DNA from 4 places in the Massilia sp. UYP11 genome. Region 3 is predicted to be linked to each of the others. Evidence: predicted binding sites of a transcription regulator. Region 3 holds the regulator's gene; each other region holds the start of a gene.
The links. The regulator sigma-54, encoded in region 3, starts transcription at its own class of promoters, with help from an activator protein. The targets are predictions, from matches to a motif close to TGGCANGNAANCTGCTTT.
Positions count from the first base shown of each region.

Region 1: a site for sigma-54 is predicted at 3,900-3,917, ahead of glnA (type I glutamate--ammonia ligase). Genes of this name have one in related genera too.
Region 2: a site for sigma-54 is predicted at 4,707-4,724, ahead of ABIB38_RS17785 (DUF2126 domain-containing protein). Genes of this name have one in related genera too.
Region 4: a site for sigma-54 is predicted at 4,350-4,367, ahead of prpB (methylisocitrate lyase). Genes of this name have one in related genera too.

Region 1 is NZ_JBNDJE010000020.1:23,212-31,002, forward strand. It holds gene ABIB38_RS20425 (transglycosylase domain-containing protein) at 1-904, shown strand, start outside; gene ABIB38_RS20430 (TAXI family TRAP transporter solute-binding subunit) at 901-2,403, shown strand; gene ABIB38_RS20435 (hypothetical protein) at 2,446-3,186, opposite strand; gene ABIB38_RS20440 (rhodanese-like domain-containing protein) at 3,207-3,662, opposite strand; gene glnA (type I glutamate--ammonia ligase) at 3,979-5,394, shown strand; gene ABIB38_RS20450 (DUF4124 domain-containing protein) at 5,558-6,070, shown strand; gene glnL (nitrogen regulation protein NR(II)) at 6,067-7,170, shown strand; gene ntrC (nitrogen regulation protein NR(I)) at 7,234-7,791, shown strand, end outside.
Region 2 is NZ_JBNDJE010000015.1:3,611-11,401, reverse strand. It holds gene ABIB38_RS17790 (circularly permuted type 2 ATP-grasp protein) at 1-1,259, opposite strand, end outside; gene ABIB38_RS17785 (DUF2126 domain-containing protein) at 1,297-4,635, opposite strand; gene ABIB38_RS17780 (circularly permuted type 2 ATP-grasp protein) at 4,799-6,211, shown strand; gene ABIB38_RS17775 (alpha-E domain-containing protein) at 6,213-7,232, shown strand; gene ABIB38_RS17770 (zinc-binding metallopeptidase family protein) at 7,310-7,791, opposite strand, start outside.
Region 3 is NZ_JBNDJE010000001.1:740,064-747,854, reverse strand. It holds gene hprK (HPr(Ser) kinase/phosphatase) at 1-401, shown strand, start outside; gene rapZ (RNase adapter RapZ) at 460-1,338, shown strand; gene ABIB38_RS03290 (DUF5694 domain-containing protein) at 1,500-2,570, opposite strand; gene ABIB38_RS03285 (enoyl-CoA hydratase/isomerase family protein) at 2,654-3,739, opposite strand; gene hpf (ribosome hibernation-promoting factor, HPF/YfiA family) at 3,863-4,222, opposite strand; gene ABIB38_RS03275 (RNA polymerase factor sigma-54) at 4,298-5,773, opposite strand; gene lptB (LPS export ABC transporter ATP-binding protein) at 5,785-6,537, opposite strand; gene lptA (lipopolysaccharide transport periplasmic protein LptA) at 6,549-7,097, opposite strand; gene lptC (LPS export ABC transporter periplasmic protein LptC) at 7,144-7,749, opposite strand; gene ABIB38_RS03255 (KdsC family phosphatase) at 7,761-7,791, opposite strand, start outside.
Region 4 is NZ_JBNDJE010000007.1:107,567-115,357, forward strand. It holds gene ligK (4-carboxy-4-hydroxy-2-oxoadipate aldolase/oxaloacetate decarboxylase) at 1-359, shown strand, start outside; gene prpR (propionate catabolism operon regulatory protein PrpR) at 347-1,966, opposite strand; gene ABIB38_RS12855 (DUF485 domain-containing protein) at 2,128-2,436, shown strand; gene ABIB38_RS12860 (cation acetate symporter) at 2,436-4,097, shown strand; gene prpB (methylisocitrate lyase) at 4,406-5,296, shown strand; gene prpC (bifunctional 2-methylcitrate synthase/citrate synthase) at 5,312-6,472, shown strand; gene acnD (Fe/S-dependent 2-methylisocitrate dehydratase AcnD) at 6,484-7,791, shown strand, end outside.

The DNA of each region.
Region 1 (7,791 bases), on a different contig from region 3:
ACGCATCCCGAAGATGTACGAGATGTACGATCCGCGCAATATGTCGCTGGCCGACCGCGGCTACGTGGCCTCGGTGCATCCGCTCGAACTGTGGCTGGTGAGCTACCTGCGCACCCACCCCAAGGCCACCTGGTCCGAGGTGACGGCGGCCAGCGTCAAGGAGCGCCAGGAAGTCTACCAATGGCTGTTCAAGACCAGCCGCAAGAACGCCCAGGACAAGCGCATCGCCGGCCTGCTCGAGGTCGAGGCCTTCCTCAAGATCCACGCCCAGTGGAAAAAGATGGGCTACCCCTTCGATTCGCTGGTGCCGTCGTACGCGACCACGCTGGGCGCCTCGGCCGACCGTCCGGCCTCGCTGGCCGAGCTGATGGGCATCATCGTCAACGGCGGCGTGCGTAAACCCATCGAGCGCATCGATTCGCTGCACTTCGCCAAGGACACGCCGTACGAAACCCTGGTCAAGCGCAACAAGGGCGGCGGCAAGCAACAGGTGCTGGCGCCCGAAGTCGCGCGCACCGTGGCCGACGCCATCCAGGGCGTGGTCTCGGACGGCACCGCCAAGCGCGTCAAGACCGCCTTCGTGCAGGCCGACGGCAGCGTCATCGCGCTGGGCGGCAAGACCGGCACCGGCGACCAGCGCTTCGACGTGTATGCGCGCGGCGGCCGCCTGGTCGAATCGCGCTACGTGAACCGGTCGGCGACGTTCGTGTTCAATATCGGCGAACGCTTCTACGGCAGCATGACGGCGTATGTGCATGGCCCGCAGTCGGAACACTACGACTTCACCAGCGCGCTGCCGGTGCAGCTGTTGGCGACGCTGGCGCCGAGCCTGATGCCGATGATCGAGCCGGCGCCGCCGGGCGCGACGCCGGCGGCGCCGGCCCAGCGCCAGTGCGTGCGCTGAAGCCAGGCCGGGGCGCGCGCGGCGGCGCGCAGGTGAAAGGCCTGCGCGCGCGCCTGCAGAATTTCAGCATCGTCTCGCTGCGCGACCTGGTCGTGGCCTCCGGCCCGACCATCCTGCTGGTCGGCGCGGCGCTGCTGCTGGCCTACTGGTGGGTCGATCCGGCGCCGCCGCGCAGCCTGCGCCTGGCCACCGGCCAGGAAAACTCCGCCTACGAAACCTTCGGCAAGCAGTACGCCGCCGTGCTCGCGCGCGACGAGATCAAAGTGACGCTGGCGCCGACGCTCGGCTCGCGCGACAACCTGCGGCGCCTGCTGGCGGGCGAGGCCGACGTCGCCTTCGTGCAGAGCGGCTCGACCGACGGCGAGACGATGAACGCCGATGCCGGGGACAGCGCCGGGCGCCAGGACCTGGTGTCGCTGGGCAGCCTGTTCACCGAACCGGTGTGGCTGTTCCTGCGCGCGGACGCCGACATCACGAAGCTGACCGACCTGCGCGGCAAGCGCATCAACCTGGGCCCGGAAGGCACCGGCGTGCCGCGCCTGCTGCGCCAGGTGCTCGACGCCAACGGCATCGCGCCGCTGGAGGTGCGCATCGGCGACCTGGCCGATACGCCGGCCACGGTGGAGCTATTGGCGGGCCGTATCGACGGCCTGGTGTTTGCGTCGGCGCCGGAAGCGCCGCTGATCCAGATGCTGCTGCAGACGCCCGGCGTCAAGCTGTTCGACTTCGCCCAGGCCGAGGCGTACACGCGGCGCCTGCCGTTCCTTACCCACGTGGTGCTGCCGCGCGGGATCGTCGACCTGGGACGCAATATCCCGGACCAGGATTACCACCTGATCGCGCCGACCGCGACCCTGGTGGCGCGCGAGGAAATCCATCCGGCCCTGGTGGGCCTGCTGGTGAAGGCCGCCACCGAGATCCACGGCGGGGCAGGCTGGTTCCAGCAGCAGGGCCAGTTTCCGTCGCCCAAGTACACCGAGATCCCGGTGGCGCCGGAAGCCGCGCGCTACTACCGCGACGGGCCGCCCTTCATGCAGCGCTACCTGAGCTTCTGGCTGGCCAACCTGGCCGAACGCCTGTGGGTGGTGGTGGTGGCGCTCACCGCGCTCCTGATTCCGCTGTCGAAGATCGTGCCGCCGATCTACGTGTGGCGGGTGCGCTCGCGCGTCTACCGCTGGTATGGCGAATTGCGCGCGATCGAGCAGGCGTTCGAGGACAGCGGCGCGGCGCCGGACGACAAGGTGCGCACCGACTTGCAGCGACGCCTGGACAGCCTCGAAGACCGCGTCAACCACATCTCGGTGCCGCTGGCCTACGCGGACGAACTGTACCGGCTGCGCAGCCATATCCACCTGGTGCGCGAACGCGTACGCGGCTGGCAGCAGGATGGCGCGGCCGGCGACGCGGACCGAGAAGCAGACGGAGAAGCGAACCGAGAAGCAGGCCGCGAAGCAGACCAACACGCAGCGCCGGGCCATCCGGCGCGCGGAAACGGCTGATTCGTCCGCTGCCTGCGATCCCCGGCCCGATTAGGCCCAACCCTAGCTGACCCGTTCGTTGCGACGGCGCGGGACGCCGCGCTCGTACCATGCCGGCGCCCCGGGAACGAGCGCTGCGCGCACCTCGCGGCGCAGGGTGGTGGCGGGAATCGCGTCGGCCGCCAGCCGGCGCAGGCGCCGCACGTCGGCGTGCCGGCCGCGCGCCGCCAGCACGTCCAGGATGGCGTTCACGTCCTGCACATAATTGTGGATTTCGGCCGGAATGCTGGGCGCGCCGGTGAACCGCTGGCGGCGCGCGCGGAAGGCGTCCATCAGGTAGTCGGCATGCTGGCGGATGTTTTCTTCCGGGTTCGGCATCAGGCGTTCGGCCAGCGCGGCGTCGCCGGCGGCGATCACCTGCGGCAGCACGACCCGGATGCAGGAAGCGGCCAGCGCCGGCGCCAGCGCTTCCAGCTTCACGAACAAGTCGCGCGTGCGCACCGGCTGGTCGCACGCATGGTCGATCGAGACCACGTCGAGCAGGTGGTCGCGGTTGCCCTGGCCGGCCAGCAGCAGGGCGGTATTGCGCTCGCGTACCGCTTCGAGCGCCACCGCCGCCGGCGGATGGGCCTCGGCCAGCATGGCCCAGTCGGCCAGGGCGTAGGAACGGCGCACGCCTTGCAGGGACGGGTCGTGTTCGAGCGCGTGCTCGTGGAACCAGGCCAGCGCTTGCAGCGCGGCGTCGTAGCGGCCCTGGTCGGCCAGTTCTCGCGCCGTCGCCAGGCGTTCGATGGGGGTGCTCATCCCGACACCGGGCTGCCCGCTCATGCCCCGACCCACGGCAATCCCGCCTTGCACCAGCCGCCGATCGTCTTGCGATGGCCTTCGCCATCCTTGTCGCCCTCGAAGCCCTCGAGAATGTCGAAGGCGTTCGCATAACCGAGTTCGGTCGCCACGCGGGCGCTGTGGCGCGAGCGCACGCCCGAGCGGCACAGGAACAGCAGGGTGTCGTCCTTGTTCGCCACGCGTTCGAGCTGGGCGCCGAAGTCCGGGTTCGGCACGCCGCCCGGATAGGTGGCCCACTGCACCGCCGCGTGCTGGGCGTCGGGGATGGCGACCCGGCCCACCCAGTCGCGTTCGGCATTGGTGCGCACGTCGACCAGCTTGACCTTCGGGCTGCTTTTGAGCAATTCGAACGCCTCTTGCGGGGTCACTGCACCGGCATAGGGCTGGCCTGCGCCACGTTGGCGCGCTTCCTCGAGAATATTTTCTATCGTCATAATGTTGGTTCCGTTTTTGGGCATTCGGTTGCGCTGCACCACGATGGATCAGTGTATCCTGCTCTGGAATGGTGCATCGGCATGTTTTTGCACTTGATTGGTGCATCCAGTCTGCACTGACAATCTTTCGGCAAGTCTGCCGATCGACGCGATTTTATGGGTAAACTGGCCGGTCCCCCAAGAGCGATTTATGCATGGCCTCATGCAAACGAGATGGCACGGGGTGTGTCACCAAGTTGGCATGCTTCCTGCTTCAACATGATGCAAGTTGTCGGTCTCAGGACGCGACATCCTTTTTTCAATTAGGAGATTCCGAATGGCAAAGTCCGCCGCAGATGTAATGCAACTGGTCAAGGATAACGAAGTCAAATTCGTTGATTTACGCTTCGCCGATACCCGCGGCAAGGAACAACACGTCACGGTCCCGGTGTCGCACTTCGACCTGGACAAATTCGAATCCGGCCACGCCTTCGACGGTTCGTCGATCGCCGGCTGGAAGGGTATTGAAGCCTCGGACATGCTCCTGCTGCCGGACCCGAACACCGCCAACCTCGATCCGTTCATGGAAGAGACCACGCTGTTCATGCAGTGCGACGTCATCGAACCGTCGGACGGCAAGGGCTACGACCGCGATCCGCGCTCGATCGCCAAGCGCGCCGAAGCCTACCTGAAGTCGTCGGGCATCGGCGACACCGCCTACTTCGGCCCGGAACCAGAATTCTTCATCTTCGACTCGATCCGCTGGAAGATCGACATGTCGGGCTGCTTCGTCAAGATCGATTCGGACGAATCGTCGTGGGCGACCGACAAGGAAATCGAAGGCGGCAACAGCGGCCACCGTCCGACCGTCAAGGGCGGCTACTTCCCGGTGCCACCGGTCGATTCGTTCCAGGACATGCGCTCGGAAATGTCGCTGATCCTCGAATCGATGGGCATCCCGGTCGAAGTGCACCACCACGAAGTGGCCGGCGCCGGCCAGAATGAAATCGGCACCAAGTTCTCGACCCTGGTCGAGCGCGCCGACTGGACCCAGAACATGAAGTACGTGATCTGGAACGTGGCCCACAGCTACGGCAAGACCGCGACCTTCATGCCGAAGCCGATCAACGGCGACAACGGCTCGGGCATGCACGTGCACCAGTCGATCTGGAAAGACGGCAAGAACCTGTTCGCCGGCGACGGCTATGCCGGCCTGTCGGAAACCGCGCTGTTCTACATCGGCGGCATCATCAAGCACGCACGCGCGCTGAACGCGATCACCAACCCGGGCACCAACTCGTACAAGCGCCTGGTGCCCGGCTACGAAGCCCCGGTCAAGCTGGCCTACTCGGCCCGCAACCGTTCGGCCTCGATCCGCATCCCGCACGTGGCAAACCCGAAAGGCCGCCGCATCGAGACCCGCTTCCCGGATCCGCTGGCCAACGTCTACCTGTGCTTCGCCGCGCTGATGATGGCCGGCCTGGACGGCATCCAGAACAAGATCCACCCGGGCGAAGCCGCGACCAAGGACCTGTACCACCTGCCGCCGGAAGAAGACAAGCTGATCCCGACCGTCTGCGCCTCGCTCGAGGAAGCGCTGGAAGCGCTGGACAAGGACCGCGAGTTCCTGACCCGCGGCGGCGTGTTCAGCGACAGCATGATCGATGCCTACATCGAGCTGAAGATGAACGAAGTGCAGCGTCTGCGCATGACCCCGCACCCGGCCGAATTCGACATGTACTACTCGTCGTGATCGGTTGATCAATACTGTTGTGCCTGCGCATCGCCAAGCTTGACGGCGATGCCACGAAACGCGGGGAAAGCCATGGCTTTCCCCGCGTTTTTTGTTGCTTCGGGTATAGTCGGGCGCGACTACAATGCATCTTCCCGCTGATGCAAGCTACCGAGTGATTGGAATGACAAACATCGTTTTTCACGGCGCCGTGGCCATGTTCGCCCTGCTGTTTGGCGCCTCGGCCCAGGCCCAGATCTACCGCTGTCTCGATGCCAACGGCCGCCCCCTGTACACCGACACCAAGGTCGGCAAATGCCAGCTGATCGACACCGGCTACAGCTCGCCGCCGGCTTCGGCGCCGATCCCGGCCCCGCGTTCGTCCGGCGGGTCGGGTTCGGCCAGCTCGCCGAGCCCGGCCGCCGCCAGCGCCCCGTCGGGTTTCCCGCGGGTGGACAACGTGGTGCAGCGCGCGCGCGACCAGGAGCGGCGCGACATCCTGGGCGACGAGCTGCGCATCGAGGAACGCAAGCTGGCCGACCTCAGGAAGGAATTCAACAACGGCGAGCCCGAGCGCCAGGGCAACGAGCGTAACTACGCCAAGTACCAGGCGCGGGTGGCGTCCCTGCGCGACGAGATCAACCGGACCGAACGCAATATCGAGGCGCTGCGGCGCGAGATCGGCAATATCAGATGACCCTGCCACCTTTGAACGACGCCTCCGCCTTTGACGCGGGCGATCCGGCGCGCTACGCCGGCCTCGACCTGCTGGCCTCGGCCGTGCTGCTGACCGGCGCCGACGGCGAAGTGCTGTATGCGAACGCCGCCGCCGAGAACCTGATGGAGCTGTCGCTCAAGTCGCTGCAGCGCCATCGGCTGCCCGAGCTGTTCCAGAACGGCGCCGAGCTGGCCGCCCTGATCTGCCAGGCGCTGGCCCACCATTACGCCGACCTGCGCCAGGACCTGACCCTGCAGCGCAACAACCGCGAGCCGCTGCACGTGAACAGCATCGTCAGCGCGCTGGGCGACGGCACCCTCCTGATCGAGCTGCGCGAGAACGTGCAGCAGTTGAAGCTCGACCGCGAGGAGCGCATCCTCGACCAGAGCCAGGCCAACAAGGAACTCATCCGCAACCTGGCGCACGAGATCAAGAACCCGCTGGGCGGCATCCGCGGCGCGGCGCAGTTGCTGGAACTCGAACTGCCGCCGCACCACCTGCTCGAGCTGCAGGAATACACGCAGGTGATCATCAAGGAAGCCGACCGCCTGCAAACCCTGGTCGACCGGTTGCTGGCGCCGCACCGCAAGCCCCACATCGTCGGCGACGTCAATATCCACGAGGTGTGCGAGCGGGTGCGCAGCCTGATCCTGGCCGAATTCTCGCAGGGCTTGACGATCAAGCGCGACTACGACGCCTCGATCCCGGAATTTCGCGGCGATTTCGAGCAGCTGATCCAGGTGGTGCTGAACATCGCCCACAACGCCGCCCAGGCCCTGGCGAGCCGCATGGCGCAGGGCGACGCCGAGATCACGTTACGCACCCGCGTGGCGCGCCAGGTCACCCTGGCGAAGGTTCGTTACGGGCTGGCATTAGACTTGCATATCATCGACAATGGACCGGGCATCGCGCCCGATATCCGCGACCGCATTTTCTATCCGCTCGTATCCGGGCGCGACGGCGGGAGCGGCCTCGGGCTGACGCTGGCGCAAACCTTCGTGCAGCAGCACCTGGGGGTGATCGAGTGCGAAAGCCGGCCTGGACTGACGGATTTCCGTATCCTGCTGCCCCTGCCATAAGCGCGGGCGAGCGGGGCGCCGACCAGTCCTTTATTGAATCCATGTTGCGGGAAGCACGAATACATGAAACCAATCTGGATTGTCGACGACGACGCATCGATTCGCTGGGTGCTCGAAAAAGCCCTGGCGCGCGAAAGCCTGGAGACCCGCAGCTTCGCCAACGCGCGCGAGGCCCTGACCGCCTTCGAAACCGACACCCCGCAGGTGCTGGTGTCGGACATCCGCATGCCGGGCGAATCCGGCATCGACCTGCTGCAGGCCGTCAAGGCCCGCCATCCCGGCCTGCCGGTCATCATCATCACCGCCTTCTCGGACCTCGATTCGGCGGTGTCCTCGTTCCAGGGCGGCGCCTTCGATTACCTCGCCAAACCCTTTGACATCGACAAGGCGGTGGCGCTGATCCGGCGCGCCCTGGAGGAAAGCCTGCGCGAGGCCAGCGTCGAGGCGCTGCCGGCCGAGACGCCCGAGATCCTGGGCCATGCGCCGGCGATGCAGGAGGTGTTCCGCGCCATCGGCCGCCTGTCGCAGTCGAACGTGACCGTGTTGATCACGGGCGAATCGGGGACCGGCAAGGAACTCGTGGCGCGCGCCCTGCACAAGCACAGCCCGCGCGCGCAACAG
Region 2 (7,791 bases), on a different contig from region 3:
TTGTTGGGATTGGCGCGCAGGCGGGCGATGAAGGCTGCGCGCGCGGCGCCGTCCAGGTCCTGGCCGAACACGGCCGCTTGCGGCAGTTGCGAGAAACTGGGCTTGATCACCAGCCGGTCGAGCCTGGCGACCACGGTTTCCAGCGCCGCATCTTCGCCGCACCACCAGGTGGCCACCGACGGCATCTTGAGGGGCTCGCCCAGCAAGCGCTTCGACAGCGCCGGCAGGAAGCCGAGAAGCGCGCCCGATTCGAGCAGGCTCGAGCCGAGGCTGTTGGCGACCAGCACGTTGCCGCGCATGGCGGCCTGGGTCAGGCCGGCCACGCCCAGCAACGAGCTTTGCAGTTCGAGCGGATCGCACGATTCGTCGTCGACCCGGCGCATGATCACGTGCACCCGGTGCAGGCCGTCCAGGGTTTTCAGGTAGACCACGCCGTCGCGCACCGTCAGGTCGCCGCCTTCGACCAGCGGCAGGCCGAGATAGCGCGCCAGGTAGGCCTGTTCGTAGTAGCTCTGGGTGCGCGGGCCCGGCGTCAGGAGCACGATCAGCGGCGCTTCGCCCTCGCGCAGCGGCGCCGGCGCGTCGCCGCCGGCCGCGCACCGGCGGCCCCAGTGCACCAGGCTCTCGTGCATGGTGCGGAAGAACCGGGTCAGGGGCTGCACCTTGAGTTCGCGCAGCAGGTCGGGGAAGGTGGGGGCGATGATGGCGCGGTTTTCCAGCGCATAGCCGGCGCCGAAGGGCGCCTGGGTACGGTCGGCCATCACCCACCAGCGGCCGTCCGGGGCGCGCGCCAGGTCGACCGCGTAGAAGTGCAGGGCGACGTCATCGTGATGGCGCATGCCGTGGCAGGACCGCAAAAAGCCCGCGTGGCCGTGGATCAGCGCCGGCGGCAGCAGGCCTTCGCTCAGCATCTCCTCCTTGCCGTAGACGTCGACCAGGATCCTGTTGAGCAGGGTGGCGCGCTGGATCACGGCGGCCTCGATGCCGCTCCATTCCTCGTGCGGCAGGATCAGCGGCAGCACGTTCAGGTCCCACTGCCGTTGCCGGCCGTGGGCGTCGGCGGGCACGTTGTAGCTCACCCCGTTTTCGCGCACCTGGCGCTGCACCATCTGCTGGCGCTGGCGCATCACGGCGGGCGCCTCGTGCGCCAGGTTGTCCAGCAGCGCACGCCAGTGCGCGCGCGGCGCCTTGGTCGCGTCGAGCATTTCGTCGAAACTGTCCGGCGCGGCCAGGTAGTGGGCAAGTAGTTGATTCGGCATCGAAGCTGCTGATTACAGGTGGTACGAAAGCGACAGGTTAGCCTGCCTGCCAGCGTAAATCTAGTGTCATAGGGAAACTAGGATTGAGCGGCTCCTTGCGCACCGTCATCGGACCCGGTGTATGGCCATGCGGCCAGAAGCGGGCGAAACGGCGCGCCTCGGCGGCATTGGCATTGACCGGCGAGCCCGTTTCATTGCGTCCGCCCGGATGCACCACGTGGTAGGTGCAGCCGCCGATCGCACGTCCGCTCCAGGTGTCGACCAGGTCGAACACCAGCGGCGCCTGGACCCGGATGCTCGGATGCAGGGCCGACCATGGACTCCACGCGCGAAAGCGCACGCCGGCCACGTACTCGCCCGGCACGCCGGTCGGGTGCAGCGGCAGCATGCGGCCGTTGCAGGCCACCACGTGGCGGCCGTCGGTCAGTCCGCGCACCAGCAGCTGCATGCGTTCGACCGACGAATCGACGTAGCGCGCGGTGCCGCCGGCCGCGACTTCTTCGCCCAGCACGTTCCACGGCTCGATCGCCTGGCGCAGCTCCATCTCGACGCCCTCGTAGACGACGGTGCCGAAGCGCGGGAAGCGGAATTCGATAAAGGGCTCGAACCAGTGGTCTTCGAAGGCATAGCCGGCCGCGCGCAGGTCGCGCGCGACGTCGCGGATATCCTGGGCGACGAAATGCGGCAGCATCCAGCGGTCGTGCAGGGCGGTGCCCCAGTGCACCAGCCCGGCCTCGCAGGGCTCGCGCCAGAAGCGCGCGACCAGGGCCCGCAGCAACAGCATTTGCAGCAGGCTCATACGTTCGTGCGGCGGCATTTCGAAGGCGCGGAACTCCACCAGGCCCAGGCGGCCGGTCGGGCCATCCGGCGAATACAGCTTGTCGATCGAAAATTCGGCGCGGTGCGTATTGCCGGTCAGGTCGACCAGCAGGTTGCGCAGCAGGCGGTCGACCATCCACGGCTTGTCGCCCGGCTGCAGGGTCGGCAGCACCTTGTCCATCTGCTGGAAGGCGATCGCCAGTTCATACAGGTTGTCGTCGCGCGCCTCGTCCACGCGCGGAGCCTGGCTGGTCGGTCCGATGAAGGTCCCCGAAAACAGGTAGGACAGGGCGGGATGGATCTGCCAGTAGGTGATCAGGCTCTTGAGCAGGTCGGGACGGCGCAGCATCGGGCTGTCTTCGGCGCTGGCGCCGCCCAGGGTGGCGTGGTTGCCGCCACCGGTGCCGGTGTGGCGGCCGTCATGCATGAATTTCTCGGTGCCCAGGCGCGTGAGGCGCGCTTCCTGGTACAGGGTCGTCACGTTGTGCACCAGCTCGTTCCACGAGGCGGCCGGATGGATATTGACTTCGATGACGCCAGGGTCGGGCGTGACGCTGAGCAGCTTGACGCGCGGGTCCCGCGGCGGCGCATAGCCTTCGATCCGCAGTTGCATCCCGAGCCTGGCGGCGGTGGCCTCGACCGCGCCGACCAGCGCCAGGTAATCCTCAAGGCGTTGCTGCGGCGGCATGAAGACGTGCAGGCGCCCGGCGCGCACTTCGACGCACAGCGCGGTGTGGATCACCTCGCGCGCGGCAGGCTCGTCGCGCGCGGCAGGCTCTGAGGGCGCGCCCGGCGCGCCGGTCCTGCCGGCCTGCTGGCCGCCAGCGCGGCCCGGCGCCGCTTGCACGGCCTCTTGCAGGGGCGCCAGGGCGGCGCGCGGGGCGAACGGGTCGACCTCGACATCGGGATCGCGTTCCTGCGCCAGCACCCATGGCAGCGAGGCCAGCGGCAGTCTCAGGCCGATCGGCGAGTCGCCCTCGATCAGGTACAGGTGTTCGCGCCGCAGCGGCCAGGCCGAGGTGCGCCAGCCGGCGCCGGCCGCGGCCTGCAGCGGCAGCACGTAGCCGGCCACCTGGCCCAGGCCGCGTTCGAGCAGGCGCGCCAGCCGGCGCCGTTCCTCCGGCGCGTCCAGGTCTGCCTGCAGGGGATCGAGGTTGGACGGCAGCGCCTGCTCGCGCTGGGCCTGCAGCAGCACGTCCTCATAGGCGGGGATGACGCTGCCGGCGGGCAGGCCGAGCGCATCGACCAGCGCGGCGGCGAAACGGGCGGCGTCCGCGGCGCCATAGCCGTCGTCGACGTGTTCGCTGGAAAACAGGTCGGGGTCGCGCCACAGCGGCTCGCCGTCGACGCGCCAGAAGATGTTCAGCGCCCAGCGCGGCAGCGGTTCACCCGGATACCATTTTCCCTGGCCGTAGTGGAGCAGCCCGCCCGGCGCGAACCTGTCCTTCAGTCGCTGCGCCAGCGTGCCGGCCAGCGCGCGTTTCCGCTCGCCGTGCGCCTGGGTATTCCACTCCGGCGCGTCCATGTCGTCGATCGAGACGAAGGTGGGCTCGCCGCCCTGGGTCAGGCGCACGTCCTGGGCCAGCAGATCGGCGTCGACCTGCCGGCCCAGGCGGTCGATGGCCTGCCAGTCGGCGTCCGAATACGGTTTGGTCACGCGTGGGTCTTCATGGATGCGGGTGATCGTCATCTCGTGGACGAACGTGACCTCGGCCTCGTCGCTGAAGCCCGTCACCGGCGCCGCCGACGAGGGCTGCGCCGTGCAGGCGAGCGGGATATGGCCTTCGCCCGCCAGCATGCCCGAGGTCGGGTCGAGCCCGATCCAGCCGGCGCCGGGGATGTACACCTCGGTCCACGCGTGCAGGTCGGTGAAGTCTTCGATGGCGCCGCTCGGACCGTCGAGCGCCTCCTGGTCGGCGCGCAGCTGGATCAGGTAGCCGGAAACGAAACGCGCCGCCAGCCCCATCGTGCGCAGGATCTGCACCAGCAGCCAGCCGCTGTCGCGGCACGAGCCGGTGCGCTTCTCCAGCGTGTCTTCCGGCGTCTGCACGCCGGGCTCCATGCGCAGCAGATAAGCGATGTCGCGCTGCAGGCGCTGGTTGATCGCCACCAGGAAGTCGGCGGTATTCATCGGCTCCGCCAGCAGCTCGCGCCGCGCCGCCGCCACCCATGCCCGCAGCAGCGGGCCGGCCGGCTCAGGCTGGGCGTAGGCGCTCAGTTCCCCCTGCAACTGCTCGGGATAGGCAAAGGGAAAATGCTCCGCATATTGCTCAACGAAGAAGTCGAAGGGATTGATGACGGTCATGTCGGCGACCAGGTCGACAGTAAACTCGAGCGTATCCGTTTTTTCCGGGAACACGAAGCGGCCGATGTAATTTCCGTATGGGTCTTGCTGCCAGTTGATGAAATGCTCCTGCGGCAGCACCGACAGCGAATACGACAGGATCGGCGTGCGCGCGTGCGGCGCCGGACGCAGGCGCACCTCATGCGGCGAGAGGGTGACTTGCCGGTCGTAGCGGTAACTGGTCTTGTGGTGCAGCGCGATACGGATAGCCATGCGGGCGTGCCTTTATAGGAGAGATCACGAACAATACCAGCACATCGATACATGCCTGTTTCAACTGTGCATAAGCATGATTCATACCCGCAATATAATGGGTTCGTGCGGCCTTGCCGAGCTGGCACGTTTCTTGATTGCACTGATGCCACTGGAGGGCCCAATGCCGAACTTTTACAATGAAATGTATTCCTCTGCGGCAACAGCAAGGCCTCACTATGACGCGTTCGCGCGCTGGCTCGCCTCGCAGCCGCCGGAGCTGATCGCGCAAAAGCGGGTCGAAGCCGAACTGACTTTCCAGCGGGTGGGGATCACCTTCGCGGTCTATGGCGACAACGCCGGCAAGGAGCGCTTGATCCCGTTCGACATCATTCCACGCGTGATCAATGCCGCCGAATGGGCCAGGCTGCAGGCCGGCCTGGTGCAGCGGGTGACGGCGCTGAACCGTTTCCTGCACGATGTCTACCACAGGCAGGATATCCTGAAGGCGGGCATCATTCCGTCCGGGCAGATCCTGAACAATGCGCAGTACCGCCCCGCCATGCAGGGCATCCAGGTTCCTTCCAATATCTACGCCCATATCGCCGGGGTCGACATCGTGCGCGCAGGTGAGGGCGAGTTTTATGTTCTGGAGGACAATCTGCGAGTGCCGTCCGGCGTGTCCTACATGCTGGAAAACCGCAAGATGATGATGCGGCTGTTCCCCGCCCTGTTCGCGCGCAACCGCGTGGCGCCAGTGGAGCACTATCCCGACCTGCTGCTCGACAATCTGCGCACCGTGGCGCCGGACGGACCGCTTGACCCGACCGTGGTCGTGCTCACGCCCGGCATGCACAACTCGGCCTATTTCGAACACGCCTTCCTGGCCCAGCAGATGGGTGTGGCGCTGGTGCAGGGGCAAGACCTGTATGTCAGCGACGACACCGTCTACATGCGCACCACGCGCGGGCCGAAGCAGGTCGACGTCATCTATCGCCGCATCGACGACGACTACCTCGATCCACGCGCCTTCCGCGCCGAGTCCACGCTGGGCGTGCCGGGCCTGCTCGACGCGGTGCGCGCCGGGCGGGTCGGCCTGGCCAACGCCATCGGCACCGGGGTGGCCGACGACAAGTCGATCTATCCCTTCGTGCCGGACATGATCGAATTCTACCTGGGCGAAAAGCCGATCCTGAACAATGTGCCGACCTACCAGTGCCGGAAAAAGGAAGACCTGGCCTATACCCTGTCCCGGCTGCCCGAGCTGGTGGTGAAGGAAGTACACGGCGCCGGCGGCTACGGCATGCTGGTCGGGCCGGCCTCGACCCACGCCGAGATCGAGGCCTTTCGCGAGCGCCTGGTGGCCAACCCGGACGGCTATATCGCCCAGCCCACGCTGGCCTTGTCGGCGTGCCCGACCTATGTCGAATCGGGCATCGCGCCGCGCCACATCGACCTGCGTCCCTTCGTCTTGTCGGGCAAGACCGTGTCGATGGTGCCGGGCGGCCTGACCCGGGTGGCGCTGCGGGAAGGTTCGCTGGTGGTCAATTCATCGCAGGGCGGCGGCACCAAGGATACCTGGATACTGGAGAACTAGCATGTTGAGCCGCACCGCAGACCACTTGTTCTGGATGGCCCGCTACACCGAGCGCGCCGAAAACACGGCCCGCATGCTCGATGTCCGGGTCCAGCATTCGCTGATGCCGCAGTCGGGGCAGGCCGAGCAGCAGGGCTGGCGCAGCATGCTGGTCGTGTCCGAGCTGGAGGAGCAGTTCGAGGCCAAATACCCCGCGCTCACGCAGAAGGACGTGATCGACTTCATGGTCCGCGATCCGGACAACCTGTCCTCGATCACGAGCTGCCTGCGCGCGGCGCGCGAGAATGCGCGCGCCGTGCGCGGCGCCCTGACCACCGAGGTGTGGGAAACCGAGAACACGACCTGGCTGATGCTGCAGCAGCATCTCGACAAGCGCACCTTCGAGCACGATCCCGGCCAGTTCCTGGAATGGGTCAAGTACCGCTCGCACATGTCACGCGGCGTCACGCTGGGCACCATGCTCCAGGACGAGGCGTTCAACTTCATCCGCCTCGGCACCTTCCTGGAACGGGCCGACAATACGGCGCGCATCCTCGACGTCAAGTTCAGGTTCGGCGGCGCCGATGCCGCCCAGGCCGGGACGCAGGCAGAGTTCTACCAGCTGGCGGCGCTGCTGCGCTCGGTGTCCGCCTTCGAGACCTACCGCAAGGTCTACCGGGACGCCATCACGTCGACGCGGGTGGCCGAACTATTGATACTGCAAGAGAAAATGCCGCGCTCGCTGGTGGCGTGCATGGCCGCGGTGGTGGCCAACCTGAAGGACGTGCGTAATGCGCAGTCGCACGATACCGAGCGCCTGGCCGTGGAGCTGTACGCCATGCTGCAATCGGCCCCGATCGGCGACATCCTCGAAGAAGGCCTGGACGCCTTCCTGACGCGCTTCCTGGCGTCGGTCGACGCGCTGGGCAACGGCATCAGCCGCGACTTCCTGATCCCGATCGAGCCGGCCCCGCCGGACCAGGGACAGACCCAGTCGCAGACGCAGACCCTGGGCGGGATGACCCAGACCCAGACGGCGTGACGGGACGCACCAGCATGGCGCGCGCTGCACCGTTTCGAGAAAAACGGCGCCGCCGAGCGTCATGACGGTGCGCCTGCTCAGGCTCCCTGCGTGGCGGGCGCCGGCGTCGCGGCCGGCTTGACCGGGGCCGTCTCTTTCCCGATCCGGGCGCGCACGACGCGGTGCACGAAGTGCAGCTTTTCCAGTACCGGCGGGCTGAGCGTGAACGGATAGGAGTCCGGCATCCCGATGCTGCGATTGAGGCTGTTGAGCACGTAAGTCAGCGCGAACCAGTCGCTCAGGGTATCGTCGAACGCGTCCGTCCTGGTCGGCAGGGTGATGCCGTCGAGCGCAGGCTCGTCGGCCTGGCGCGGCTTGAGCTGCAGGCCGCAAGAGTGCGCCGTCTCCAGCGTATCGATCATGTGCAGGTAGTGGGCCCAGGTCTCGGCCCAGTCTTCCCATGGGTGCGAGCTGGCATAGCTGCTCACGAAACGCTCGGCCCAGTCGTCGGCCGGCCCATTCTCGTAATGGCGCTTCAGGCTCTCGCCATAATCCTGGCGTTCGTCGCCGAACAGGGAGC
Region 3 (7,791 bases):
CCGACGACGCCGTGGAATTCTCGCGCATCGCGCCGAACATGATCGAGGGCCGCTGCCCGCCGCTGCTGCAGAACCTGCTCGAAGTGCGCGGCCTGGGCCTGCTGGACATCAAGGCGATCTTCGGCGAGACGGCGGTGCGGCGCAAGATGCGCCTCAAGCTGATCGTGCACCTGGTCAAGCGCGGCGCGCTGGACGAAGAGGTCGAGCGCCTGCCCTTCCACTTCCCGACCGAGGACGTGCTGGGCCTGCCGATCCGCAAGGTCGTCATTCCGGTGGCGGCCGGCCGCAACATCGCGGTGCTGCTCGAAGCCGCGGTGCGCAACACCATCCTGCAACTGCGCGGCATCGACACGCTGCAGGAATTCATGGAACGCCAGCGCCAGGCCATGAGCGCGGACTGAAGCGGCATTGGCGGCGCGGCGGCGTGCCATCGGGTGAAGGTTGCGGTATCATCGCCGCATGCACATCGTCCTCATCACCGGCATCTCGGGCTCGGGCAAGTCCGTGGCCCTGAATGTCCTGGAAGACGCGGGTTACTACTGCGTCGACAATCTGCCGCCGGCCCTGCTGCCGGCCCTCGTCAATACGGTCAACGAAACCGGCACCGGCAAGATCGCGGTCGCGGTCGACGCGCGCAGCGCCGAGTCGCTGGTCGAACTGCCGGTGAGCGTGCGCCGCATGCGCGAGGACGGCCATGCGGTCAAGGTCATGTTCCTGACCTCGAGCACCCATTCGCTGGTCGCGCGCTTTTCCGAAACGCGGCGCAGCCACCCGCTGTCGCACGAGCTGCGCCCGGGCGAGAACCCGGCCTCGCGCCGCACCCTGATCGAGTGCATCGCCGAAGAGCGCGAGCGCCTGTCGTCGATCGAGAACCTGGGCCACGTGATCGACACCTCGGAACTCTCGGCCAATAAACTGCGCGCCTGGATCAAGGAGCTGGCCGAGGTCGACCATGCGCCGCTGACCCTGTTCTTCGAATCGTTCGCGTTCAAGGTCGGCGTGCCGCTCGACGCCGACTTCGTGTTCGACGTGCGCGCGATCCCGAACCCGTATTACGACCTGGCCTTGCGCCCCCTCACCGGCAAGGATCAGCCGGTGATCGACTTCCTCGACGCCCAGCCTAGCGCCGCCGAGATGCTGGCCGACATCCGCGCCTTCGTGGCCAAGTGGCTGCCCTCGTTCAAGACCGACAACCGCAGCTACCTGACGGTGGCCGTGGGCTGCACCGGCGGGCAGCACCGCTCGGTGTACATGGCCGAGCACCTCGGCGCGTATTTCAGCGATACCGAGCGCGTGATCGTGCGGCATCGGGAACAGCCGAAGAATCCGGCTGCGTAATTTTTACCGCCAGCCCTCGCACGTCGTTCCCGCGGAGGCGGGAACCCAATTCCTCAGCATAGTGGCGACGTTGAACGTAGTGGGTAAGCACGAACTTGGATTCCCGCCTCCGCGGGAATGACGTGCGAAATGCGGTGGTGCATGGTCGCGTTAGCGGTGGATTACCGCAACACCGCCGCAGTATCCACCACCCGCACATCATGCATCTGGTGCAGATAGGCTTCCAGGTAGCCCTTGTGCGAAGCGCCGACGATGACCAGGAGCCGCGTGCCCGGCATGACGCCCACGACGTCGCGGATGTTCGCCGCCATGCGCAGGTTGCGCGTTTCCCAGTAGCCGATGTAGGCGCGGCCGAAGCGCTGCGGCGACGGTTCGTTCAGCGCCGCGCCGAAGTCAGCTTCGAAGACCGTCGAGACATGATCGGGCGCATTGTAGGCGCGGTATAGCGCCAGCATGCCTTCGGCGCTGCCCAAGCCCTGATACAGGATCTTGTCCGCCTGCCGGAGCGCGCGGTTGGCCGGATTGTCCCAGGCCTTCATGATCGCCTCGCCGGCCGCCTTGCGGTCGGTGTACGGACGGCCTGCCGATTGATCGTCCATCGCATACACGCGTTCATGACCCAGCCGGGCCGCCAGGCGCGCCGCGATCATCACGCTTTCGTCGGGATCGACCGCGAGCTTTCGCAGCTGCTCGACCAGGGCGGCATCCAGGCCGTCGCCGGCGCGGCGCTCCCCGGCCGGCAAATGGAACCACTGGACCGCAGCCGATGCCGGCTCTCCACCCGCCAGGAACAAGGCCGCCAGGCGTCGCCGCTGGGCAGGCGACGGCGTCGCCGGCCATCCGGCCAGCAGCTTCTCCGCTTGCGCCGTCGCTTCGGGAACGTCCAGACCGGTTGCGGCCTTCGCCGCCGCGGTATCCGGGCAATAGGTCTCGACCGTCTCCGCATAACGCGCCGCGTGACGGCGCAGAAAATCGCATTGCGGCCCGGAGCGCTCTTCGACCGCGATCGCCTGCGGCTTCCACGCCGCCAGCCGCTCGTTGAGCAAGGACAGGCTGGCAGGCTGGAACGTCTTGGGCAAGTGCGACAAGTGGGGTGAACCGAGCACCATGATCTCGTTGACCGGCCCTGCTGCCGGACCCTTGAGCCGGCTCGGATCGAAAGTTGGCTGATAGTCCTGGGCAGCGGCGGCGCCGCATAAGGTCATCGAGATCAGCAAGGCGGTCAGGCGCATCGGGTGTCCTTTCAGGTCATGAAGGCCCGATGTTCACACCCCGCCGATACGCTGTCACGCAAAAATGAATATGTTCGCCGTGATTATGCGAGGTGCCTGAGCGGATGCGCATGCGCCGGCCACACCGGTTCGAAAAAGCGTGCCACCATCTGCGGCGTCACCTGTTCGAGCGATGGCGGGTTCCATTGCGGCGCATTGTCCTTGTCGACGACGAGCGCGCGCACGCCTTCGAGCACTTCGCCATGCTCGAAATTGTGGCGCACCAGCGTGCGCTCCATGCGCAGGCAGTCGGCCACGGACAGCTGCGCGCCACGCGCCAGCAGTTCGTGGGTCACGCACATCATCAGGGGCGAACGCTGGCGCATCGCCGCCAGGGCCCGCTGCGCGAACGGCGTCGCGTCGCCTTCGAGCGAGGCCATGATCGCGGCCACCGAGGCCGCGCCGAAATGGGCGTCGATGCGCGTGCGCAGCGACGGCAATTCGCTCTCGCCCGCCAGCGCGGAAAATGGCGCCGCGAAGGCGCGGATCGCCGCCGGCAGCGCGGCGCCGGGCGTGGACGCGATCAACGCATGCAGGGCCGGCAGTTCGGCGCCGGGCACGAACAGGTCGGCCAGCCCGATATGCAGCGCGTCGGCGGCGCCGATCGTCAGCCCGGTCAGGCCCAGGTAATAGCCGAGCCGTCCCGGCGCATGCGACAGGAAATGGCTGCCGCCGACGTCTGGGAACAGGCCGATGTTCACCTCGGGCATGGCCATCCTGGTGCGCTCGGTCACGATGCGCAGGCCGCAATCCGGGCCGCCCTGGGCGATGCCCATGCCGCCGCCCATTACCACGCCGTCCATGACGGCGATGTAGGGCTTCGGATAGAAATGGATCAGGTGGTTCAGCGCGTATTCTTCGGTGAAGAAATCCTCGAGCAACGCACTGCCGCCCATCGGCGTCGCATGGCCGACCTCATGGAAGAAGCGGATGTCGCCGCCCGCGCACAAGGCCTTCTCGCTGCTGCTGGTCAGCACCACCGCCTCGACCTGCGCGTCATCCTGCCAGGCGCGCAGCGCCACGGTCAGCGCGCGCACCATCGCGAGCGACAGCGAATTGAGCGCCTTCGGGCGGTCCAGGGTGATGATGCCGGTGCGGTTGGCGATGCGGGTCAGGACATGGTCGGTCATGGGGTGATCCATCATGGAGAGACCTGCATTTTACCGAACACGCGCTGCGGGTAAAACCGGAAAGGCGGATGCAAAAAGGGCGTCCCCTCAGACGCCCTTAGCTGGTGTGAGCCCTGCGCCTGGTCAGGCGGCAGCGGCCTCTTCGCTGCCACGCTCCGGCAGGCGCTTGATCGAAGTACGGCTATGGTCCTTCAGCATTTGCTTGTGTTTGAGGATCTGTCGGTCCAGCTTATCCATCAGCGTATCGATCGCCGCGTACAGGTCTTGCGCGACGCTTGCCACGTGCAGGGTCTTGCCCGACACCTGGACGTTGATCTCTGCTTTCTGCCTTTTTTCTTTTTCAGTGAGGTTGTCGACGGCCAGGAAGACATGGGTGTCGATCACCTGGTCGAAATGGCGAATGATGCGCTCGAGCTTATTCTGAACGTATTCACGGATGGCGGGGGTCACTTCGAGATGATGGCCACTGATTGTGAGGTTCATACACACTCCTTTGAAAATGATGCACCGTGTGGACCACACCAACGCGACAAGGCACGACGGGTGTGGACGGCGCAGTTACAAGGACTTGCGGAGGCTTACAGGGGGTATCTTGAGGGCTTCACGGTATTTTGCAACCGTCCGGCGCGCAATGACCATGCCTTGTTCCCCGAGCATCTCCGCGATCTTGCTGTCGGATAATGGGTTCCTAGGGTCTTCTGCTCCTGTCAATTGTGCGATGAGCGCACGGATTGCCGTCGAGGATGCTTCGCCTCCCGCCTCGGTGGCAACGTGGCTACCGAAGAAATACTTCAACTCAAACATGCCGTGCGGGGTCAGCATGTATTTCTGGGTTGTGACACGAGAAATTGTGCTCTCGTGTAGGCCTAGTGTATCAGCTATCTCGCGTAAAACAAGGGGCCGCATGGCAACCGCGCCGTGGGAGAAAAAGTTGCGCTGGCGCTCGACGATCGCCTCCGCCACGCGCAGGATGGTGTCGAACCGCTGGCGCATGTTCTTGATGAGCCACTTCGCTTCCTGCAGCTGCGCGCCCATCTGCGCTTCGCTCTTGCCTTGCTTGAGCAGGCTGGCATACAGGCTGTTCACGCGCAGGCGCGGCATCACGTCCGGGTTCAGGGTGACCGCCCAGCCGCTCTTGGCGCGGCGCACGATCACGTCCGGCACCACGTAGTCCGACACGTTCGAGGCGAAGACCGCACCCGGATGCGGATTACACTGGCGCACCACGGCCTGCACCTCGCGCAAGTCTTCGTCGTCGCAGTCGAGCGCTTTTTTCAGCTTGCTGTATTCGCGCTGGGCGAACCAGGTCAGGTAACCTTCGACGATGGTCAGGGCCATGCGCCGCGTGACCATTGGCACGCCCGGCATGCGCCGGATCTGCAGCGCCAGGCACTCGGACGCGCTGCGCGCGCCGACGCCCACCGGGTCCATGCTCTGCACCAGCGCCAGCGCGCAGCGCAGCTCGTCGATCTCGATCTCGAGTTCTTCGGGCAGCCGCGCGTGGATCTCGTCGAGCGGCTCGTCGAGATAGCCGTTGTCGTCCAGCGCATCGATCACCAGCTCGGCGAGCGCACGGTCGCGCACCGACAAGGTGGCTTCGCGCACCTGCTCCATCAGGTGTTCGCGCAGGGTGATGGCGCAGGCTTCCAGCTGCGGGCGGCCGTCCTCGTCCTCGCCGCCGCCGGACGACGGCGCGCCGCCCTCGCTCCAGTCAGCATCAACGCGATCGTTGTCGGCGCCGCTCTCGAGGCTCTCGCCCTCCTGCGCCGGCGCGTCCTGGCCCTCGGCCTGCTGGCCGGGCGCCGGCGGCGCTTCGCCATTGGCGGGCGCATTGTTGATGGCGCCATCGGCCAGCAAACGCACCGAACGGTCGAGCGGATCGTCGAGCCGCTCGAGCAAGGGGTTATCGCCCAGTATCTGCTCGATCTCCTGGTGCAGTTCGAGCGTCGACAGCTGCAGCAACCGGATCGACTGCTGCAGTTGCGGCGTGAGCGCGAGGTGCTGCGAAGTGCGAAGTTGCAGGGACTGTTTCATCTAGGCGTCGCTCACATGCGGAAGTGTTCACCCAGGTACACGCGGCGCACCGACTCGTCCGCGATGATGTCGTCAGGACGGCCGGAGGCAAGCACCGCGCCCTGGTTGATGATGTAGGCGCGGTCGCAGATGCCAAGCGTCTCGCGCACGTTGTGGTCGGTGATCAAGACACCGATCCGGCGCTCTTTCAGGAAGCGCACGATGCGCTGGATCTCGATCACGGCGATCGGGTCGACGCCGGCGAACGGTTCGTCCAGCAGCACGAAGCGCGGATTGGTCGCCAGCGCGCGCGCGATCTCCACGCGGCGGCGCTCGCCGCCCGACAGCGACAGCGCCGGATTCTCGCGCAGCTTCTCGATCTGCAGGTCGGCCAGCAGGGTGTCGAGGCGCTCGTTGATCTGGTCTTTCGACAGCGGCTTGCCATTGTCCTTTTGCAGCTCGAGCACGGCGCGGATGTTCTCTTCCACCGTCAGCTTGCGGAACACCGACGCCTCTTGCGGCAGGTAGGACAGGCCCAATACGGCGCGGCGGTGGATCGGCAGGCTGGTGATGTCGGTGCCGTTGATGTCGATCGAGCCGGCGTCCGACGGCACCAGGCCCACGATCATGTAGAACGACGTGGTCTTGCCGGCGCCGTTCGGGCCCAGCAGGCCGACCACCTCGCCGCACTCGACCTGCAGCGACACGTCGCGCACCACCAGGCGCTTGCCATAGCTTTTCTGCAGGCCCTTGACGACCAGGGTGCTGCAATCGTCCAGCTCCATCGGAATCGCCGTCATTGGGCGCCTCCGCCTGGTGCGCGCTTGGGCGCCAGGATCAGGGTGCCGCGGCCGCCGCCAACCTTGCTCTGGCCGCTGGTGTCGTTACGCACCGTGGCCACTTCCTTGCGGTTGTCGTAGGAGATGAACGGGCCGGTGATCTGGTTGGTCATGCGCGCGCCTTCCAGTTCGCGCACGACGGCGTTGGAATACAGGCGCACCAGTTCCGATCGCTCGTCGTACTCGATGCGCTCGGCCTGGCCGTCGACCCACAGGTCGGAACCACCGTCGCGCTTCTGGCGGAAGGTGGCGACCTTGCCGCCGGCGGCGGTGAGGGTCACGCTCATATAGCCTTCCGGGCTTTCCTTGACCAGGGCGCGGTCGGACTTGAGCACCAGGGTGCCGCGGGTCAGGACCACGTTGCCGGTCAGGATGCGGGTGCCGGTCACCTCGTCGACGTCGAGCGAGTCGAAGTTGATGACTGCCTCCTTGAGCGAATCGGCGCGCTCGGCGGCCGCGGTCAGCGACAGCAGGGAAAGGAAAACGGCGGCAAGTAGTTTTTTCATGGTCGGTTAAGGGTCTCGGGTTGGCACGCGGCGCTGGTGCGGGGAATCAGCGCTGGCGTGGCGGATAGACGATCTGGCCGCGGCTGGACAGGTGCAGCTGCATGGTCGCATTATTGGCGACCATGCCGGTGCCCTTGACGTTGGAGGCGCCAAGCTGCATGTCGATCGGCAGATCGGTCTTCAGGATTTCTTCGTCGGGCAGCACGGTAAGCGCCTGGGTGCGCACGTGCAGCGATTCGCTCTGCGCGGTCTTGGGGCGCTGCAGGTCGACGTCGCCGATCAGCTCGACCCGGTGCTCCTGGTGATGGATTTGCGCGTTCTTCGCCACCACCGTCATCGGCGGGCGGCCCGGCTCGACGCCGCGCAGCACCGGCGCGTCGACGTGCGACACGTCGCCGTTCGGAATATGCGCCAGGCGCTTGCCCGACACCAGGTAGCTCGGCTGGCCGTTCTCGGTCATGCGCACGAAGGAAAAGTTCTCGACGATGTAGTCCGGTTCGTCCGGCGGCCCTCCCAGCTGGGCATCGATGTCGGAGGCCTGCATCAGCTGCAGCAGCCAGAAGCTGCCGAAGGCGAAGAAGGTGCCGATCACGATCATCGCAAGGAGATTCCAGCGGTGCGCGGTACGCTTGTTCTGGACGATGGTAGCCATGCTGGGTGGCCTCAGGCGAAGTACGGCGCGAGCGCCTGGTCG
Region 4 (7,791 bases), on a different contig from region 3:
CGCACGCCCTGGTGATCGACGCCGGCGTGCGCGACGTGCGCGTGCTCAAGGAGATGGGTTTTCCGGTCTGGAGCAAGTGCATCAGCGCCAAGGGCACGATCAAGGCGACCCTGGGGTCGGTCAATATTCCCGTGCTGTGCGCGGGGGCGCTGGTCAATCCGGGCGACGTGATCGTGGCCGACGACGATGGCGTGGCGGTGGTGCCGGGCCAGGACGCCGGGCGTGTCGCGCACGTGGCGGAGCAGCGCGAAAGCCTGGAGGAAGAAAAGCGCGCCAGGCTGGCCGCGGGCGTGCTGGGCCTGGATATGTACGATATGCGCGGCCCCCTGGAGAAGGCCGGCCTGCGTTATATCGACTGAGCTTCGGACCTGAGCCGCCGCCAGAGCGTCGTGCGGCTGATGCCCAGGTGCCGCGCGGCCAGGTCGCGCTGGCCGCCGAAGCGCGCCAGCACCGCCGCCGCCGATTCGCGCAGCGCGGGCGCATCAGGCGCGCGCGGCGGGGCGGCGACGAGCGGCGCCGGCTGGCGCCCCAGCTCGGGCGCCACCGACAGCAGGAAAGCGGGCGTGAGCGACTGCAGCGGCTCGGCCGCCAGGAACAGCGCAACCCGCTCCATCAGGTTGCGCAGCTCGCGCACATTGCCGGGCCAGGCATAGGAGGAGAGCAGGGGCGCGCACGCCGCGATCTCGGCCGCCAGGTTCGGATGCGGGCGCGCATCGAGCGCGGCCAGCGCGTGTTTGAGCGACCATTCGGCCAGCGGCGCGATGTCCTGCGCCCGCGCGCGCAGCGGCGGCAAGGGCAGGCGCAGCACCGCCAGCCGATAGAACAGGTCGGCCCGAAAACGCCCCTCGCGCACCCGCGCTTCCAGGTCGCAGTGGGTGGCGCTGATCACGCGCAGGTCGATCGGCACCGGGCGTGTGCCGCCGACCCGCATCACCTCGCGTTCTTCGAGCACGCGCAGCAGGCGGGTCTGCAGGGCCAGCGGCATTTCGCCGATCTCGTCCAGGAACAGGGTGCCGCCGTTGGCGGCCTCGAACAGGCCGGCGTGGCCGCCGCGGCGCGCGCCGGTGAACGCGCCTTCCTCGTGGCCGAACAGCTCCGACTCCAGCAGCGACTCGGCGATCGCGCCGCAGTTCACCGCCACGAAGGGGCGGTCGGCGCCGCGCCGCGCTCTCTCGCGGTGGATCGCCTGCGCCACCAGTTCCTTGCCGCTGCCGGTCTCGCCCTCGATCAGCACGGTGCTGGGCGAGCGCGCGTACAGCACCACGGTCTGGCGCAGGCGCTCCATCGCCGGAGCGTCGCCGCGCAGGTCGTTGATGCCGCGCCGTGGGCGTTGTTCCGCTCCCTTGCGCCGTCCGCGGCCGGCCTCGAGCCGGGTCAGGCGCGCCAGCTCCAGCGCGTCGTCGAAGGCCTGGCGGATCGAGGCCGCCGAATACAGGAACACGCCGGTCAGCCCGGCTTCCTCGGCCAGGTCGGTGATCAGGCCCGCGCCGACGATCACGGCGATGCCCTCGGCCTTGAGCTCGTGCACCGCGGCGCGCGCATCCTCGCGCGTCACGTAGGTGCGCTGGGCCAGGTCCAGGCCGAAGGTGGCGGCGAAGTCGCCCAGTTCCGGCAGCGGCGCCTGGTAGCTGATGACGCCGATCCGGTGGGAGACGCGGCGCGCCCGCGCCAGCGCCTTGAGCACGTCGAAGCCGCTGGCCTTGGCCGCCACCACCGGCACCGACACGCGGCCCTTGAGCCAGGCGGCGTTCGAGCCGGCCGCGATGACCACGTCGCAGTGTTCGAGCGCCAGGCGCTCGCGGATGTGTTTCGCCGCATCGTCGAAACCAAGGTGCAGCGGTTCGATCGAAGCCACATGGTCGTATTCGACAGTGATGTCGCGGAACAGGTCGGACAGGCGCGAGACGGAGACGGTCCAGATGACGGGCTTGTCACCGGCGTCGAGCGGTGGGCGGGATGCGTTCATGTTTCAAGTTTAGTGCATTTTCAGCGTCAGGTTTCAATTTGAAACGGCTGGAGCTGAAAGCGAACGGTCATTTACTTCCATGCCGTAAGAATCCGGTAAGGGGCCAGCCGTAGGATGGGTCTCAGCCGAAAAGGCAATACCAGAAAAATCAGGAGACAAAAGTGGACCAAGATATCGTACAAAGGGTCAAGAGCGACCCGAATTACCTCAAGCTCAAAGAAACCCGTTCCCGGTTCGGCTGGACGCTGACCTGGGCCATGATGATCGTGTACTACGGCTTCACGCTGCTGGTCGCCTTCAACAAGGAGTTCATGGGTTCCCGCATCGGTGAAGGCGTCATGACCTGGGGCATTCCCCTGGGCCTGTTCGTCATCGTGTTCACCATCGTCATCACCGGCATCTACGTGCGCCGCGCCAACCGCGAATACGACGAACTGAGCGACGCCATCAAAGCGAAAGTGGGTGCATGATGATGAAACGCTTCCATACCGCAGCCGCTCTGGCTCTCCTTGCCGTCGCCGGCATCGCCCAGGCCGCCCCGGACCTCGGCCAGGGCGTCAAGCAAGCCACCAACTGGACCGCCATCATCATGTTCGGCGTGTTCGTGCTGGGCACCCTGTACATCACCAAATGGGCCGCCGGCAAGACCCGCTCGGCATCCGACTTCTACACCGCCGGCGGCGGCATCACGGGCTTCCAGAACGGCCTCGCGATCGCGGGCGACTTCATGTCGGCCGCGTCCTTCCTGGGCATTTCCGCCGCCGTGTTCCTGGACGGCTTCGATGGCCTGATCTATGCGATCGGCTTCCTGGTCGGCTGGCCCGTCATCACCTTCCTGATGGCCGAGCGCCTGCGCAACCTGGGCCGCTACACCTTCGCCGACGTGGCCTCGTACCGCTTCGCCCAGAAGCCGATCCGCGTGTTCGCGGCGTCCGGCACCCTGGTCGTGGTGGCCTTCTACCTGATCGCGCAGATGGTCGGCGCCGGCCAGCTGATCAAGCTGCTGTTCGGCCTGGACTACTGGATCGCGGTGGTGCTGGTCGGCATGCTGATGATGGTCTACGTGCTGTTCGGCGGCATGACCGCCACCACCTGGGTGCAGATCATCAAGGCCGTGCTGCTGCTGTCGGGCGCCTCGTTCATGGCGTTCTCGGTGCTGGCCCATTATAACTTCAGCCCGTCGCTGCTGTTCCAGACCGCCACCGAGCTGCACGCCAAGGGCGACGCGATCATGGGCCCGGGCAGCTTCATCAAGGATCCGATTTCCGCGATCTCGTTCGGCATGGCGCTGATGTTCGGCACCGCCGGCCTGCCGCACATCCTGATGCGCTTCTTCACCGTCCCGAGCGCCAAGGAAGCGCGCAAGTCGGTGCTGTGGGCCACCACCTGGATCGGCTACTTCTACATCCTGACCTTCATCATCGGCTTCGGCGCGATCGTGCTGGTGGGCACCAACCCGGCCTTCAAGGATGCTGCCGGCGCACTGCTGGGCGGCAACAACATGGCAGCGGTCCACCTGGCGCAAGCCGTGGGCGGCGACGTCTTCCTGGGCTTCATCTCGGCCGTGGCCTTCGCGACCATCCTGGCGGTGGTGGCCGGCCTGACCCTGTCGGGCGCCTCGGCGGTCTCGCACGACCTGTACGCCACCGTGTTCAAGAAGGGCCAGGCAACCAGCGCCAACGAGCTGAAGGTGTCGAAGATCACCACCCTCTGCCTCGGCGTCATCGCCGTGCTGCTCGGCATCGCGTTCGAGAAGCAGAACGTCGCCTTCATGGTGTCGCTGGCCTTCGCGATCGCCGCCTCGGCCAACTTCCCGGTGCTGTTCATGTCGGTGCTGTGGAAAGACTGCACCACCCGCGGCGCGACCGTGGGCGGGTTCCTGGGCCTGACGACCGCGGTCGTGCTGACGGTGCTGTCGAAGTCGGTCTGGGTCGACGTGCTGGGCAATAGCGCAGCGATCTTCCCGTACGCTTCGCCGGCGATCTTCTCGATGTCGGTGGGCTTCTTCGGTATCTGGCTGTTCTCGATCACCGACAAGGGTCCGCGTGCCCGCATCGACCGCGCCGGCTTCGAGGCGCAGGAAGTGCGCGCCGAGACCGGTATCGGAGCGGCGGGTGCGTCGGGACACTGAACGCAGCGCAGCATGAGGTAACGAGGGCGGCCTGCGGGCCGCCTTTTTCATTGTGCGCCCGGTCGCTGGAATCAATGGGTGCGCTTACGGGGCTCAAGCGCGGGAAGGCCCGTGTTTCAATTTCACATCGGCGTTTCAATTTGAAACGAATGCACAGGCGGCACGGAGCGCGGCCGCCATTCTCTTCATGATGGGCAGGTCAAGTCATTGATTTCACAGTAAAAACTCAGTCAATGGCCATCCTGTTGTCGCTGGCACGCCGCTTGCATATCTAGTGGCGACATCGACTGAACCAGAAAGGACACAGCATGGCCTCCATCTCCGCCGGCGCAGCATTTCGCAGGGCAATCCAGGAAGAATCCCCGTTGCAAGTGGTTGGCGCGATCAATGCCAACCACGCCTTGCTGGCCAAGCGCGCCGGCTTCAAGGCGCTCTATTTGTCGGGCGGCGGCGTGGCGGCGGGTTCGCTGGGCTTGCCCGATCTCGGGATCTCGAACCTGGACGACGTCCTGATCGACGTGCGCCGCATCACCGACGTGTGCGACCTGCCGCTGCTGGTCGACGTCGACACGGGGTTTGGCGCATCGGCCTTCAACGTCGCGCGTACCGTGCGCACCCTGGCCAAGGCCGGCGCCGCCGCCTGCCACATCGAAGACCAGGTCGGCGCCAAGCGCTGCGGCCACCGTCCGGGCAAGGAAATCGTCAGCAAGGACGAGATGGTCGACCGCATCAAGGCCGCCGCCGACGCACGCCCGTACGACGAGTTCGTGATCATGGCGCGCACCGATGCGCTGGCAGTGGAGGGCCTGGACGCCGCCATCGAGCGCGCCGTGGCCTGCGTGGAAGCCGGCGCCGACATGATCTTCCCCGAGGCGATGACGAGCCTCGAGATGTATAAACGGTTCGCGGATGCGGTCAAGGTGCCGGTGCTGGCCAACATCACCGAGTTCGGCGCGACTCCGCTGTTTACCGTCGACGAGCTCAAGGGCGCGGGCGTCGGCCTGGTGCTGTATCCGCTGTCGGCCTTCCGCGCCATGAACAAGGCGGCCGAGAACGTGTACAGCGCGATCCGGCGCGACGGCACCCAGCAGAACGTGCTCGACACCATGCAGACGCGCGCCGAACTGTACGACCGCATCGACTACCATCGTTATGAACAGAAGCTCGACGCGCTGTTCGCCCAGAACAACGCCAAGTAATCAGGAGACCAGGACATGAGCGCCATCAGCAACGAGACCCCGACCTTCAAGCCGAAGAAATCCGTGGCCCTGTCCGGCGTCGCCGCCGGCAATACCGCGCTGTGCTCGGTCGGCAAATCGGGCAATGACCTGCACTACCGCGGCTACGACATCCTGGACGTGGCCGACGCCTGCGAATTCGAGGAGATCGCCTACCTGCTGGTGCACGGCAAGCTGCCGAACGAGGCCGAGCTGCGTGGCTACAAGGCGAAGCTGCGTTCGCTGCGCGGCCTGCCGCAGGCGGTGAAAAGCGCGCTCGAGGCGCTGCCGGCCGGCGCCCACCCGATGGACGTGATGCGCACCGGCGTGTCGGTCCTGGGCTGCGCCTTGCCCGAGAAGGACGACCACAATCTCGCCGGCGCGCGCGACATCGCCGACCGCCTGATGGCCTCGTTCGGCTCGATGCTGCTGTACTGGTACCACTACAGCCACGCCGGCCGCCGCATCGAGGTGGAAACCGACGACGATTCGATCGGCGGCCACTTCCTGCACCTGCTGCACGGCTTCAAGCCGAGCCCGTCCTGGGTCCAGGCGATGCACACCTCGCTGATCCTGTACGCCGAGCACGAATTCAATGCGTCGACGTTCACCGCCCGCGTGATCGCCGGCACCGGTTCGGACATGCACTCGGCCATCACCGGCGCCATCGGCGCACTGCGCGGTCCGAAGCATGGCGGCGCCAACGAAGTGGCGCTCGACATCCAGAAGCGGTACGAAAACGCCGACGAAGCCGAAGCCGACATCCGCAACCGCGTGGCCAACAAGGAAGTCGTGATCGGCTTCGGCCACCCGGTGTACACGATCTCGGACCCGCGCAACAAGGTGATCAAGGAAGTGGCGCGCTCGCTGTCGCTCGAAGCCGGCTCGATGAAGATGTTCGACATCGCCGAGCGCCTCGAATCGGTCATGTGGGAAGTCAAGAAGATGTTCCCGAACCTGGACTGGTTCTCGGCCGTGTCGTACCACATGATGGGCGTGCCCACCGCCATGTTCACGCCGCTGTTCGTCATCGCGCGCACCTCGGGCTGGGCCGCCCACGTCATCGAGCAGCGCATCGACAACAAGATCATCCGCCCGAGCGCGAACTACGTCGGCCCCGAAGACCTGGCGTTCGTGCCGCTGGCCGAGCGCAAATAAAGAGGTTTGTCATGAATGCGAATCACCTGAAACCGCTGCCCGGCACCGACCTGGAATACTTCGACACGCGCGCCGCGGTTGACGCCATCGAACCCGGCGCCTACGACGGCTTGCCCTACACCTCGCGCGTGCTGGCCGAGAACCTCGTGCGCCGCTGCGATCCAGCCCTCCTGAACCAGGCGCTGGGGCAGATCATCGAACGCAAGCGCGAGCGCGACTTCCCCTGGTATCCGGCGCGCGTGGTCTGCCACGACATCCTGGGCCAGACCGCGCTGGTCGACCTGGCTGGCCTGCGCGACGCCATCGCGGCGCAAGGCGGCGACCCGGCCCTGGTCAATCCGGTGGTGCCGACCCAGCTGGTGGTCGACCACTCGCTGGCCGTCGAATGCGGCGGCTTCGACCCGGACGCGTTCGCCAAGAACCGCGCGATCGAGGATCGCCGCAACGAAGACCGCTTCCATTTCATCGACTGGACCAAGCGAGCGTTCCAGAACGTCGACGTGATCCCGCCCGGTAATGGCATCCTGCACCAGATCAACCTGGAACGCATGTCGCCCGTGATCCAGGTGGAAGGGCGCGTGGCCTATCCGGACACGCTGGTCGGCACCGACTCGCACACGCCGATGGTCGACGCGCTGGGCGTGATCGCGATCGGCGTCGGCGGGCTGGAAGCCGAGAGCGTGATGCTCGGCCGCGCCTCGTACATGCGCCTGCCCGACATCGTCGGCGTCGAACTGACCGGCAAACCCGGTCCCGGCATCACCGCCACCGACACCGTGCTGGCGCTGACCGAGTTCCTGCGCCAGTCGAAGGTCGTATCGACCTACCTCGAGTTTTATGGCGAAGGAGCCTCCGCGCTGACCCTGGGCGACCGCGCCACGATCTCGAACATGGCGCCGGAATTCGGCGCCACCGCCGCGATGTTCTACATCGACGAGCAGACCATCAAGTACCTGCGCCTGACCGGCCGCGAGGACGCGACCGTGCACCTGGTCGAAACCTATGCGAAACAGGCCGGCCTGTGGGCCGACAGCCTCGCCACTGCCCAGTACGAACGCACCTTGTCGTTCGACCTCTCCAGCGTGGTGCGCAATATCGCCGGGCCGTCGAACCCGCACAAGCGCGTGCCGACCTCGGAACTGGCGGCGCGCGGCATCGCCCACACGGCCGAGAACCGGGTGCAGGCCGAACCGGGCCTGATGCCCGACGGCGCCGTAATCATCGCGGCGATTACCAGCTGCACCAACACCAATAATCCGCGCAACATGATCGCCGCCGGCCTGTTGGCGCGCAACGCCAACCGCGCCGGCCTGCAGCGC